2 linked regions of the Cupriavidus metallidurans CH34 genome follow. The protein of the gene in region 2 interacts with the protein of the main gene of each other region in a pairwise test. Links are inferred from orthologs where the notes say so. Each region holds a gene or a part of one and is shown on either strand. Other genes may lie near its edges.

Region 1 (7,172 bases), 310 kb from region 2 along the record:
CGCGACTGGCACCGCTGCGCCTGGGTGGATCGCTGGTCTATGCGGCCGGCCCGTGGGGCGCGCGCATCAATGTGGACTGGAACGCGCGCCAGACCCGCGTGCCGACCGGCGACACGCCGACCGACGCATACACGATGCTGGGCGTATCGCTGACATACAAGCTCAAGGTGTCGGGTACCCAGACGCTGCTCTACCTCCGCGGCGACAACCTGACCAATACGGAAGCCCGCAGCGCCACGTCGATCCTGCGCGACATCGCGCCGCTGCCGGGTCGCAGCGTCAAGATCGGAATGCGGACGATGTTCTGACGATCTGGAAACGCCCCTCTCCCTCTCACGGGGGAGGGGCGCGCATAACGACGGCTATCGGCTGAAATCAAATGACTCGGGCACGAGCGAATACACGGCGGCCGCCACGGGCCGGCCGCCCAGGATCAGGCGGTTACGGGCGATGCATTCGAACGCTGCACCGATCTTCTCGGCGACGCCGCGGCTTGCGAGGTTGGTCTCGGCTGCCACGATCTCGATCCGCGTGAGGCCCAGCGCGTGGAATCCGTGGCAAGCCATCATCGTTGCCGCGCCCGACGCCAGGCCCTGCCGCTGATGGCTCTGGCGAATCCAGTAACCGAGATTGCCAAGGTTGTCCTCGCGACGGATCTGGTTGATGGCCACGCCACCGTACAGCGTGCGCCCGTCGGCCGAGAACACGCCGACGTCATACGCGCTGCCCTCTTCCATGCACGTCTCGCAGCGCGCGAACCACTCCTGCGCATCGAGCGTGTTGTAGTCCGGGTGCGCCCACGGCATCCACGCGCCCACGGTGCCCATGGACTCCCGCACGGCGGCAACGAACGGGTCCACGTCGCTGGCGCGGAACGGTCGCAACAGGAAGTCCTTGCCCCGCAGCGGCTGCATTCTCAGTCCTGGTTGCGGACCTGATCGCCTTCGGTCGTCAGCGCACCCGCCTTGGCCAGCGCGCGCAACGTCTGGTCGAACACATCCTCGATGGATTGCCCCGCCATGAAGCGTGCGTGAATGCGCTGCATCAGCGGCGTGTCGCGCATCCACGCGAACAGCGCCTCGCGCGAGACCGCCTGCAGTTCCAGCAGCTTGAATTTCACGAGCACGCGCACGGCGTGGGTGGCATTGCGCACGCCATCGCCTTGCAGGTAGTCGAGCCGGCTTCTGGCGTGCGAGATGGCGCCCGTCACATCGTCAAACGGCCGCCCGTGTCCGGGGATCACGATGCGCGCATCGAGCGCCGCGATGCGCTCGAGCACCGCGGCCTGCTCGACGAAGCCGCTCTCGCCATCGAGCTCCGGAAAGATCACGCCGAAGCCGCTTTCCCAGAGCGCATCGCCAGAAATCAGGATGCCGTGCGACGGCGCGAACAGCATCACCGCGTGTGGATCATGGCCCGGAGCAGCCACTACGTCCCAGTCGATCCCACCGAGCCGCAGGCGGTCCCCATCGTGCAGCAAGGCATCGAAGCCGAAGCGCGCGCACTGCTGGCCCGTGGCATCGAACGACAGCGCGACATGGTCCCAGGAAGCGACCGCCGCTGCCTCCGCCGCCGGAATCGCCGTGCGGGGCTGCCAGCGTGCCTGCAATGCCGCGTTGCCGCCGCAATGGTCGGAGTGCAGATGCGTGTTGATGATATGAGTCAGCGGCCGGCCATCGAGCGCTGCCGCCACGAGCGCCTCGGTCTGCGCTGCGTGTGTGACGTAGCCCGTATCGACGAGCGCCGACTCCCCGGTGGCATCGTCAATGAACAGGATGTTGTTTGCCGATAGCCAGCCGCGTTCGAACACGCGCATCGTCGATGGCAGCAGCGGAGGCGTGCTCATGCTTCGCTCCCCGCGGCGCACAGGCGCGGCACGCGCGCGGGCAGCAGGGCCCAGATGCGGCGGCGTTCCTCGTCATCGGCCTTCGACCAACCCGCGATCTCCGGAATCGTGCGGAGGCAACCTTCGCAATAGCCGCTGGCCGCGTCCATCTTGCAGACGTTGCGGCAGGGCGACGGCACCGGCGCGACGATCTGTGCCGCGGCAGCGCCACGTACCAGATCGGCCAGCAGACGGCGTTGCGCGGCGGTCATGCCGAAGTCACCTGGGCCACGTCCGCGACTTCCGCTCCGGTCATCGCCTGAAGCTGTTGCGGCGTCAGGTTGAAGACGGCATGCGGATGTCCCGCTGCTGCCCACACGCTGTCGTACTGGAACAGGTCCTGATCGAGCAACATCACGGGTGCGACGGCGTGCCCGATCGGGCAGACACCGCCAATCGCGTAGCCGGTCTTCTCGCGCACGAACTTCGCATCGGCCTTGCCCAGCGCGCCCACGCGCGCCGCCACCTTGGCCTCGTCGACGCGATTGCTGCCGCTGGCGATCACCAGCACCGGCACATCGTCTTCCACGCGGCGGAAGATGATGGACTTCGCGATCTCGGCCACGGTGCAGCCCAGACCGGCAGCCGCTTCCGCCGAGGTCTTGCCGGTGGCCGGCAGCATCACCACGGGGCGGTCGTGGCCGATGCCGACCAACAGATCGGCCACGCGTTGCGCGGCATCGGGAAGCGTGGGGCTCTCGCTCATGGATCGTGTCTCCTTTGTCTGGGCGCGTCGCGGTCTAGTAGCCGCGCTGCAGGTCCACCACGCCGGCGATCGGCTTGCCCGACTCGAGCAGGCGGATCTTGCCGGCGATCTGCGCAATGCTGTCCTCGCGCAGCGTCAGCGCCGAGATGTGCGGCGTGATCGTGATGCGCGGCTCCTGCCAGTATGGATGATCGGCAGGCAGCGGCTCGGTGCGGAACACGTCAAGCGTGGCACCCGCGATCTGTCCTTCACGCACGGCGGCGAGCAGATCCTCTTCCACGAGGTGCTGGCCGCGCGCCACGTTGATCAGGTAGGCGCCGTGCGCCAGGCGATGCAGCAGGCCCGTGTCGATGATGTCCTGGGTCTCGGGCGTCAGCGGCAGCACGTTGACCAGCACGCGCAAGCCATCGAGGAAGGCGGCCTGCCCGTCTTCACCGTGGAACGATTGCACGCCGTCCACCGTCTTCGGCGAGCGGCTCCATCCGCGCACCGGGAAGCCGAAGCCAGCCAGCGTGCGGGCGATATGGGCGCCGAGCGTGCCAACACCCATCACGCCGATCGTGAAATCGGCACGACGATGCGGTTTCTGGAATTTCCACGTGCCGGCGCGTTCCTGCGCGTCGTACACATCGAGCCGGCGGAAGTAACGCAGCACGGCGGCCGTGACGTACTCGGCCATCTGGGCCGCCATGCCGGCGTCATCGAGCCGGATGATCGGCACGCCGGCCGGCAGGGCATCGGGATGCTGGGCATTCAGCTTCAGGATACCGTCGACACCAGCGCCGAGATTGAAGATGGCCTTGAGATCGGTACGGCCGCGCAGCATTTCCACCGGCGGACGCCACACCACTGCGTAGTCCACGGACTGGCCCTGGCTGTCTTCCCAGGTCACGCACTGCGCTTCCGGCAGTACTTCGGCGAAACCATCGATCCACGGGGCATAGCGGCCATCCGGCACGTACAGCTGCAACTTCATCTCGACTCCAGTTTTCTTTTTGGGGGATGGGATGAAGTATTTTGGCAGAGGTCGCGGGCCAGCGGTTGGATTGCGGAAGCGCGTTCCGCATGGCGGATCGATGGGAGGCACCTGTTTCCCACGTTGTGGAAAACAGGTGCCAGGGCAGCTTACCCCGCGTAGCCCTCGGCGCGGATATCCAGACGCGCCAGCAGCGCGCGGTCGCGGTCAGCCTGGGGATTGCCGGTGGTCAGCAGCTTCTCGCCGTAGAAGATCGAGTTCGCGCCGGCCATGAAGCACAGTGCCTGCAGCGCCTCATCCATGGCTTCGCGGCCAGCGGACAGACGCACCATCGCGCGCGGCATCGTGATACGCGCCACCGCGATCGTGCGGACAAACTCGAACGGGTCCAGCGCCTCGGTGCCCGCCAGCGGCGTGCCTTCCACCTGTACCAGGTTGTTGATGGGCACCGACTCCGGGTACGGGTCCATATTGGCCAGTTGCGCGATCAGGCCGGCACGCGCCTCTCGGGCTTCGCCCATGCCGACGATGCCGCCACAGCAGACGTTGATGCCGGCTTCGCGCACATGGCCGATGGTGTCCAGCCGATCCTGGTACGTGCGCGTGGTGATGATCTTGCCGTAGAACTCGGGCGAGGTATCGAGGTTGTGGTTGTAGTAGTCGAGGCCCGCGTCCTTCAGACGCTGCGCCTGTTCGGCCTTGAGCATCCCCAGCGTCACGCAGGTTTCCAGGCCCATCGCCTTGACCTCGCGCACCATGTCGATCACGGGCTCGAGGTGGCGTTCCTTCGGCTCGCGCCATGCCGCGCCCATGCAGAAGCGCGTGGCGCCGTTGGCCTTGGCCGCCTTGGCGGCGTCGAGCACGGCCTCAAGGTCCATCAGCTTTTCAGCCTTCACGCCCGCATCGTGGTGGGCGCTCTGCGGGCAGTAGCCGCAGTCCTCCTCGCAACCACCAGTCTTGATCGACAGCAGCGTGGAAAGCTGCACGGTGTTGGCATCGAAGTGCTCGCGATGCACTTGCTGGGCGCGGAACAGCAGGTCGTTGAACGGCAGTGCGAACAGTGCGGCGACATCGTCGACACGCCATGCATCGCCCTCCTTCGGCGCGGCGGCCGCGATATTGCGGGCCGACTGGCGCAGGGCTTCGGCGGAAATGGTGGCGACGGTCTGGTTGGCTTGTTGCGTCATGATCGGTATGGGGTTCGGTAGTGGATTCGGTTTGGCCACTTCACGCGCGATGCGTCGCGGCACTGTGATGGGGGACAACGGACGGCGCGGCCGACAGCAGCGGCGCGAGGTCGAGGTACTGGGCTGCCACGGCGGGCGCGACCTGCCACGGCAGTTCGCCCAGCAGCGGTGCGTCAAGCGCGCCCAGCGCATCCTGCAGCGTGACGATGTTCTCGCTTGGCAGCAGCATGTCGGGGTCGATACGGTTGGCGATCCAGCCAGCCAGCCTGAGGCCGCGTGCGCGAATCGCTTCGGCGGTCAGCATGGCGTGACTGAGGCAACCCAGGCGGATACCGACCACCATGATCACCGGCAGGTCGAGCATTACGGCCAGGTCCGCCGTGTTCCAGCGCGCGGCGCCCATGTCGAGCGGCACGATGAAGCCACCCACACCTTCGACCACCACGGCCTCGGCGCGCTGACGCAACGATTCGAATGCATCGCGAATCGGCTCGGGCGTAATGCGCGCGCCTTCGAGCGCGGCGGCCAGATGCGGCGATACCGGCGTGCGAAAGAAGAACGGGCACATCTTTTCCTGCGGCACGATCACGGAGCCGGCCGCGCGAAGCTGATCGACGTCGTCGTTCTGCCACTGGTCGTCGAGCCATTCTCCGCCCGCGGCGATAGGCTTCATGCCCACCGTGCTGTAACCCGCGCCATGCAGCGCGTGCAGCAGCGTGGCGGTCGCATGCGTCTTGCCCACGCCGGTATCGGTACCGGTGATGAAGCAGGCGAAGCGCTCTGGCCGGTCGGCGATGCCGGTCATGCAGCCTCCTTGTGCAGTTGGGGCGCGGCGCGCGCGATGGTCTCCAGCAGTCGCGCCACGTCGGCTGCAGAGTGCGATGCCGACAGCGTGATGCGCAGCCGCGCGGTACCGGCAGGCACCGTCGGCGGGCGAATCGCCCCAACGCGAATGCCTTCGGCTTCGAGGGCGGCCGACAGCGCCAGCGCGGCGGCATTGTCGCCAACGATCAGCGGCTGGATGGCGGTCTCGCTCTCACCGAGCGACCACCCGGCCTGGGCAGCCAGCACCGCGAGCCCCGCGCGCAGTTGCGCGATCAGCCCGGTCAGATGCGCCCGGCGGGAGCGCCCCTCCTCGCCAGCGATGATTTCCAGACTCGTCAGCAGCGCGTGGGCAACCGCCGGCGGTGCTGCCGTGGTGTAGATGTACGGGCGCGCCGTGTTGATCAGGTGTTCGACGATCGTCTCGTGCGCCGCGACGAACGCGCCCGCCACGCCAGCGGCCTTGCCGAGCGTGCCGATGTAGATCAGCCGCTCTGAACGCAGGCCCAGGTGTTCGAGCACACCATGGCCGTTCTCGCCGAGCACGCCAAAGCCGTGCGCGTCGTCGACGATGATCCATGCATCGTGGCGTTCGGCGACTTCCAGCAGCGCCGCCAGCGGTGCGATATCGCCATCCATGCTGAAGACGCTATCGGTCACGATCAGCTTCAGCGCGGTCGTGCTGGCCGCCAGCAGCGCGTCAAGCGCCCCTGCATCACCATGAGGGTAGCGCTGGACATCGGCACGCGCCAGACGCGCGCCGTCGATCAGCGAGGCATGGTTGAGCGATTCGCAGAACAGCGTCGCACCAGTCGCGCCGAGCGACGTCAGCACCGCCAGGTTTGCCATGTAGCCAGTGCAGAAATACAGCGCCTGCGCCTGTGGGATGTAAGGTGCCAGCCAGCGCGCCAGTTCACGCTCGAGCTGCGCATGCGCCAGCGAATGTCCGCTGACCAGGTGCGATGCCCCGCTGCCCGCACCGTAGCGATGCGCGCCTTCGGCCAGCGCGTGCGCGATCGAGCCGTGATTGGCCAGGCCCAGGTAGTCGTTGCTGCAGAACGTGAGCAGCGGCGTGGGCGTGGCGTCGATCCCGCCCACCGACTGGTGCGGCGCGCAGGCCGTGTGAGCAATGCGGCGACGGCGCGTCAGCGACTGGGCATCGCGTTCCGCGGCCGCGCGTTTCAGGTGATCAAGCAGCATGGCGTGCCTCCTCCGCCGGATCGAGCACTGCCTGCAGCGTGTCCAGCAATTGTTCACCGAGCCAGTTGGCCAGCTCGGCATCGAAAACATACGGCGGCATCACGTAGAGCGTGTGCCCGATCGGGCGCGCCAGCACGCCGCGTTCGCGCGCGGCCAGATGGAAGCGTCCGGCAAAGTTCGCCCCCGCTGCCTGCGGGTCGATGTCGGCGGCCCAGATCATGCCGCGCTGGCGCACGTGGCTGACGCGCGGGTCGGCGGCAATACCGGCCATCGCCGTGCCAAGCCATTGCGCGCGCTCGCGGTTGCGGGCGAGCACATCTTCGGATTCGAACAGGTCCAGCGTGGCCAGCGCGGCCCGGCAGGCCAGCGGATTGCCCGTGTACGAATGCGAATGCA
Region 2 (7,051 bases):
CACAGCGGCACGATCGAAGGCTACCGCGCCGAGGTCATCTCCACCGAGCAGTTCTGGGAAGTCGATTGCGACATCCTGATCCCGGCCGCGCTGGAAGGGCAACTGACCGCCAGCAATGCGCCGAAGATCAAGGCGAAGCTGGTGATCGAGGGCGCCAACGGCCCGACCACGCCCGAGGCCGACGATATTCTTCGCGAGCGCAATATCCTGGTTTGCCCGGACGTGATCGCCAACGCCGGCGGCGTGACCGTGTCCTACTTTGAATGGGTGCAGGATTTCTCGAGCTTCTTCTGGACCGAAGAGGAGATCAACGAGCGCCTGGTACGGATCATGCAAGAGGCCTTCCGGGCAATCTGGCAGGTTGCCCAGGACAACAAGGTCACGTTGCGGACGGCTGCGTTTATCGTTGCCTGTACGCGTATTCTGCAGGCGCGCGAAATGCGCGGCCTGTATCCCTGATGAGGCAGGGTTCCCGGTGGGCGGCTGGTGCTGCGACGCAGCAAGGTTGCCCATTGCCTGGATGACACCGAAACGCGGCGACTGGTTTGTTCCAGTCGCCGCTTTTTTATTTCCGGGGCTTGCGGGGGAGCGAGGCCATGTGGGCAGTTGTGTCTCGATTTGGCGCATCGCCGCGAATCTGTGCTCTAACTTGCCCCAATTAGGGGAATACCCGTTGTGCTGGGTGGCGAGCTAAGCAATACTGTTTCGTCGGTGGGACATTTGATACAGTCCCGCCTTTCTCTTCATGGTCAAGGAGATGTTATGAATGTAGCCAAGCTGGCTGGCCTGATGATCGCCGCAGGCGTCCTGTGCGGTAACGCGCAGGCCGCAGAGCAGCTCACGGGCACGCTGCAGAAGATCAAGGATACGGGTGTCATCACGCTGGGCGTGCGCGATTCGTCGATTCCTTTCAATTACAACCTGGGCGGCGTGCGTCAGGTGGGCTATTCCTACGATATCAATATGAAGATCGTGGAAGCCATCAAGGACCAGCTCAAGCTGCCGAACCTGCAGGTCAAGGAAATCCCGATCACGTCGCAGAACCGCATCACGCTGCTGCAGAACGGCACGATCGACATCGAGTGCGGCTCCACGACCAATAATCTGGAACGCCAGAAGCAGGTCTCCTTCACCGACACCATCTTCATTATTGGCACGCGCATCATGGTGAAGAAGGACGGCGGCATCAAGGATTGGGCCGACCTGAAGGGCAAGAACGTGGTGACCACCGCCGGCACGACGTCCGAGCGCCTGCTGCGCAAGATGAACGATGACCAGAAGCTGGGCATGAACATTATCAGCACCAAGGATCATGGCCAGTCGTTCCTGACGCTGGAATCGGGCCGTGCCGTGGCATTCATGATGGACGACGCGCTGCTCTACGGCGAGCGCGCCAAGGCCAAGAACCCGAACGACTGGATCGTGGTGGGCAAGCCGCAATCGCGCGAAGCCTATGGTTGCATGATCCGCAAGGATGATGCACCGTTCAAGAAGGTGTCCGATCAGGTGATCGCCGGCCTGATGAAGGATGGCTCGATCAACACGATGTACACCAAGTGGTTCATGCAGCCGGTGCCGCCGAAGGGCCTGAACCTGGACTTCCCGCTGTCCGACGACATGAAGGCGCTCTTCAAGACTCCGAACGACAAGGCACTCGACTGATCCCCACGATTGGAGCAGTGCGAAACGGAAGGAGCAGTCCTTCCGTTTCTTTTTGAGGACGCATCATGGATTACGCTTTTCATTGGGGAGTCTTCCTCGAGCAGGCGGCGGCGAACGAGACCTACCTGGACTGGATGATTTCCGGTCTCAAGGTGACGATCGCGCTTGGCCTGTCCTCGTGGATCATCGCTCTCGCCATCGGATCGGTGCTGGGCGTGCTGCGCACCGTGCCGAACAAGTGGCTGTCGGGGATCGCCGCCACCTACGTCGAGATCTTCCGGAACATTCCGCTGCTGGTGCAGCTTTTCATCTGGTACTTCGTCGGCCCCGAACTGCTGCCCGGCGGCGAGGCGATCAAGCAGATGAATCCGTTCACCCAGCAGTTCCTGGCCGCCATGCTCTGTCTGGGCACCTTCACGGCCGCCCGGGTTTGCGAACAGGTGCGCTCGGGTATCAATTCGCTGCCGCGCGGCCAGAAGAACGCCGGCCTGGCGATGGGTTTCACGCTGCCGCAGACGTATCGCTACGTGCTGCTGCCGATGGCATTCCGCGTTATCGTGCCGCCGCTGACTTCCGAGTTTCTGAATATCTTCAAGAACTCGGCCGTGGCGTCGACGATCGGTCTGCTGGAACTGGCCGCGCAGGGGCGCCAGCTGGTGGACTACACCGCGCGCCCGTATGAGTCGTTCATCGCCGTCACGGTGCTGTACGCGCTCATCAACTTCACCGTGATGCTGATCATGCGCTGGGTGGAACGTCGCACCCGCGTGCCCGGCTTCATCGGTGGCAAGTAAGGAGCTGGAACATGGCATACGAATTTGATTTCAGCTCGATCAACCCCTCCACGCTGCATGTGCTGGGCGAAGGGATGCTCGTGTCGGCCAAGATCACCGTGACCGCGGTGATCGTCGGCATCGTCTGGGGCACGATTCTGGCGATGATGCGCCTGTCGTCGAACAAGCTGCTGAACTGGTTCGCGCAGGGGTATGTGACCCTCTTCCGCTCCATCCCGCTGGTGATGGTGCTGTTGTGGTTCTTCCTGATCATTCCGCAGTTGCTGCAGAAGACGTTCAACCTGTCGGCGGCATCGGACCTGCGCATGACTTCGGCGCTGATCGCGTTCTCGCTGTTCGAGGCCGCGTATTACTCGGAGATCATCCGCGCCGGTATCCAGAGCGTGTCGCGCGGGCAGATGTTCGCCGCGCAGGCGATGGGCATGACCTATGGCCAGAGCATGCGGCTGGTGATCCTGCCGCAGGCGTTCCGCAACATGGTGCCGCTGCTGCTGACGCAGGGCATCATCCTGTTCCAGGATACGTCGCTGGTCTACGTGAGCGCGCTGGCGGACTTCTTCGGCCAGGCGTACGGCATTGGCGAACGTGATGGCCGCATCGTCGAGATGCTGCTTTTCGCCGGCCTCATCTACTTCATCATTTGTTTCTCCGCTTCGCTGCTGGTCAAGCGTTACCAGAAAAAGGTGGCTGTATGATCGAAATCAATAACGTTTCCAAGTGGTACGGCGCCTTCCAGGTGCTGACCGACTGCACCACCAAGGTTGCCAAGGGTGAAGTGGTGGTGGTGTGCGGTCCGTCCGGTTCGGGCAAGTCCACGCTGATCAAGACCGTCAATGCGCTGGAGCCGTTCCAGAAGGGCGACATCCTCGTCGACGGCACGTCGGTGGGCAATCCGAAGACCAACCTGCCCAAACTGCGTTCGCGCGTGGGCATGGTGTTCCAGAACTTCGAACTGTTCCCGCACCTGTCGATCACCGAGAACCTGACCATCGCGCAGATGAAGGTGCTGGGCCGCTCGAAGGACGAGGCGATGGCAAAGGGCCTGAAGTATCTGGAGCGCGTGGGCCTGAAGAGCCAGGCGGAAAAGTACCCGGGCCAGCTTTCCGGTGGTCAGCAGCAGCGCGTGGCGATTGCCCGCGCGCTGTCGATGGACCCGATCTGCATGTTGTTCGACGAACCGACCTCGGCGCTCGACCCGGAAATGGTCAACGAGGTGCTGGACGTGATGGTGCAGCTCGCGCAGGAAGGCATGACCATGATGTGCGTGACCCACGAAATGGGCTTCGCGCGCAAGGTGGCCAACCGCGTGATCTTCATGGATGCCGGCAAGATCGTGGAAGACTGCGCGAAGGAAGAGTTCTTCGGCAACATCGACGCCCGCTCGGACCGCGCCAAGCAGTTCCTGTCGAAGATCCTGCACCACTGAGCGCAGGCAACCAGACGGACGCAAGCGCCGAGTGCCCCTTCCCGCCACGCCGGAAGGGGCATTTTCATTTGGTCAGGGTCGGACTCAGGGTCGGACTCAGTGGCGGGCTCAGGGTCGGACTCAGGTGCAGGCCGTATTTGCCGCGTTCTTCGCCTGGACTTCCGGTGGGATGGGCACGCTCCACGTCATGGTGGGCCGACCGTCCTCGAACATGATCAACTCGCCCGGCGCGAACTGGGTCCAGGTCTCGTTGTCCGTCAGCGGCGCGGTGGCGATCACGGCCACGCGGTCATCGGGCGTGGTCACCTGCGCGAAGTCGATCGACAGGTCGGCATCGATCAGATGCGCCTTCGAGAATGGCCACTGGCGCACGATGTAGTACAGGCGCGTGGAGCAGTGGGCGAACAGCGCCTGCCCGTTGCAGAGCAGGAAGTTGAACACCCCATGCAGCGTGATGTCGCGCGTGATGTCGGCCAGCGCATGGCCGAGTTCGTTGAGCGGCGGCTGAGATCCGGGAAAGCGCTTGCGCAGGCCCTGCATCAGCGCGCAGAACGCCAGCTCGCTGTCGGTGTCTCCCACCGGCTGGTAGACGCCGGACAGGAACGGCGCAAAGCCGTGCAAGTCGCCGTTGTGGGCAAAGATCCAGTGCCGTCCCCAGAGTTCTCGCATGAACGGATGGCAGTTCTCGAGCAGTACAGTGCCCTGCGTGGCCTTGCGGATATGCGAGATCACGTTCTTCGACTTGATCGGGTAGCGCTTGATCAGGTCGGCCACCGGCGAGGTACCCGCCGACTGGTTGTCGATGAACAGCCGGCAGGCCTTGTCCTCGAAGAATGCGACGCCGAATCCATCGGAATGATGGTCGGTCACACCGCCGCGGGCGGCGAAGCCGGTAAAGGAAAACGTCACGTCCGTGGGCGTGGCGCAATTCATGCCTAGAAGCTGGCACATGGCGAAGGCACCGTGCGGCAGGGGGCTGCCGCTTTGCAATAGAATGCAGGCATTATCCTGCGCGTGCCCGGCGCTGCCAAGCACGGCGGCGGTACGCGCCTCCCCCGCAGTCACCCCTCCTTCCCAGCCATGAGTCAATACAGGATCGCTGTCATTCCCGGAGACGGAATCGGAACGGAAGTGATGCCCGAAGGCATCCGCGTCATGGATGCCACCGCACGACGTTTCGGCATCGATTTTCAGTGGGACCACTTCGACTTTTCCAGTTACGCGTACTACGAGCGCCACGGCAAGATGCTGCCGGACGACTGGTTTGACACCCTGGTCAAGTACGACGCCATCTACTTTGGCGCGGTTGGCTGGCCGGCGAAGATTGCCGATCACGTGTCGCTGTGGGGCTCCCTGCTGCAGTTCCGGCGCTCGTTCGACCAGTATGTGAACCTGCGCCCGGTCCGGCTGATGCCCGGCATCAAGAGCCCGCTGGCCGACCGCAAGCCGGGCGACATCGATTTCTACGTGGTGCGCGAGAACACCGAGGGTGAGTATTCGAGTATCGGTGGGCGCATGTTCCCGGGTACCGAGCGCGAGATCGTGATGCAGGAGACGGTGATGAGCCGGCACGGCGTCGACCGCATCCTGAAATTCGCGTTCGAACTGGCGCAGAAACGCCCGAAGAAGCACCTGACGTCGGCCACCAAGTCCAACGGGATCTCGATCACGATGCCGTACTGGGACGAACGGGTGGAGGCGATGGCCGCCAACTATCCAGGCATGAAGGTCGACAAGTACCACATCGACATCCTGACCGCCCACTTCGTACAGCACCCGGACTGGTTCGACGTAGTGGTGGCCAGCAACCTGTTCGGCGACATCCTGTCCGATCTCGGCCCGGCCTGTACCGGCACGATCGGCGTGGCGCCATCGGGCAACATCAATCCTGATAAGGTCTATCCCAGCTTGTTCGAGCCCGTGCATGGCTCGGCGCCCGACATCGCTGGCCAGGGCATCGCCAATCCGATCGGCCAGATCTGGTGCGGTGCAATGATGCTCGAACACCTGGGCCACGCCGAGGCTGGCGCGGCCGTGCTGGCGGCCATCGAGCAGGTGCTGGCCGCGGGACCGGGTCATGCGCCGCTGACGCGTGATATTGGCGGTACCGCCTCCACGGCCGATCTCGGCCAGGCCATCGCGGAGGCGCTGTGAATCCACAGGTCGATCCCCGTACATTGCTGCTGGAGAGCTTCCGCGCCGCCGTGGCGGCAGCCGATCCGCTCGAAATCGTGGCCGCGCACCTGCCGCCACCGCACGCGGGCGGCCGCACGCTGGTCGTTGGGGCAGGCAAGGCCGCGGCGTCAATGGCGCTGGCCGTCGAACGCGCGTACCAGGGCAAGGCCAAACTGGAAGGCATCGTCGTCACGCGCTATGCGCACGGCCTGCCGACCGAACATATCCGCGTGATCGAAGCCGGCCATCCCGTGCCGGACGAGGCCGGCGAGCAGGCCGCCGCCGACATCCTTGCCCGCGTGCAGGCGCTGGGCCCGGATGACCGGCTGATCGTGCTGGTCTCCGGCGGCGGGTCGAGCCTGCTGTCGTTGCCGGCCGAAGGCATTCCCATGGCCGACCTCAAGGCCACCACGCGCGAGCTGCTGCGGTGCGGGGCGCCGATCACGGACATGAATATCGTGCGCAAGCACACCTCGCGCATCCAGGGCGGCCGTCTGGCGCAGGCCAGCCGCGCCCCAGTCACCACGCTGATCGTCTCGGACGTGGCCGGCGACGACCCGAGCGCGATTGCATCGGGTCCGACCGTGCCGGACGCAAGCACGTACGCCGATGCGCTGGCGATCCTCAAGCGCTATGGCGCGGCGGTGCCGGCAACCGTGCAGGCGCATCTGGAGCGCGGCGCGCGTGGCGAGGTCGAGGAAACGCCGAAGCCGGGCGATCCGCTGTTCATGAACGTGGACAATCGCATGATCGCCACGGCACACGACAGCCTGGAAGCCGCGGCGGCTGAGTTCCGTCGCCAGGGCGTCAATGCGGTAGTGCTCGGCGATACCGTGACTGGCGAGGCGCAGGAGGTGGCCCGCGTCTACGCGGCGCTGGTGCGCGAGATTCGAGCGTACAATGCGCCGTTCGCAGCGCCGGTTGCGCTGATTTCTGGCGGTGAATGCACGGTCACATTGCCAAGCGGCGCGTCCGAATCGGCGCGCGGCGGGCG

What was found.
Region 1: the proteins of RMET_RS02040 (region 2) and bioB interact in binary tests that used the Escherichia coli proteins (3 or more experiments, as listed by UniProt). The link is inferred for Cupriavidus metallidurans CH34 from one-to-one orthologs.

The regions. Positions count from the first base shown.
Region 1 is NC_007973.1:121,289-128,460, reverse strand. The notes cover bases 2,736-5,645. They hold bioB (biotin synthase BioB), read right to left. Parts: upstream 4,755-5,645; coding sequence 3,717-4,754; downstream 2,736-3,716. Other genes in these bases: bioF (8-amino-7-oxononanoate synthase), read right to left, coding at 5,556-5,645; bioD (dethiobiotin synthase), read right to left, coding at 4,795-5,559; RMET_RS00605 (2-hydroxyacid dehydrogenase), read right to left, coding at 2,736-3,567. Outside these bases: RMET_RS00630 (TonB-dependent receptor), read left to right, coding at 1-308; RMET_RS00625 (GNAT family N-acetyltransferase), read right to left, coding at 363-914; RMET_RS00620 (MBL fold metallo-hydrolase), read right to left, coding at 917-1,846; RMET_RS00615 (DUF1289 domain-containing protein), read right to left, coding at 1,843-2,097; RMET_RS00610 (YbaK/EbsC family protein), read right to left, coding at 2,094-2,591; more of RMET_RS00605, read right to left, coding at 2,626-2,735; more of bioF, read right to left, coding at 5,646-6,776; bioA (adenosylmethionine--8-amino-7-oxononanoate transaminase), read right to left, coding at 6,766-7,172. UniProt on the Escherichia coli protein: Catalyzes the conversion of dethiobiotin (DTB) to biotin by the insertion of a sulfur atom into dethiobiotin via a radical-based mechanism.
Region 2 is NC_007973.1:426,455-433,505, forward strand. Bases 2,919-5,707 are described here. They hold RMET_RS02040 (class II glutamine amidotransferase), read right to left. Parts: upstream 4,834-5,707; coding sequence 4,003-4,833; downstream 2,919-4,002. Other genes in these bases: gltK (glutamate/aspartate ABC transporter permease GltK), read left to right, coding at 2,919-3,151; RMET_RS02035 (amino acid ABC transporter ATP-binding protein), read left to right, coding at 3,148-3,882; RMET_RS02045 (tartrate dehydrogenase), read left to right, coding at 4,963-5,707. In the rest of the region: RMET_RS02015 (Glu/Leu/Phe/Val family dehydrogenase), read left to right, coding at 1-459; RMET_RS02020 (glutamate/aspartate ABC transporter substrate-binding protein), read left to right, coding at 763-1,662; RMET_RS02025 (amino acid ABC transporter permease), read left to right, coding at 1,728-2,456; more of gltK, read left to right, coding at 2,468-2,918; more of RMET_RS02045, read left to right, coding at 5,708-6,036; RMET_RS02050 (glycerate kinase type-2 family protein), read left to right, coding at 6,033-7,051.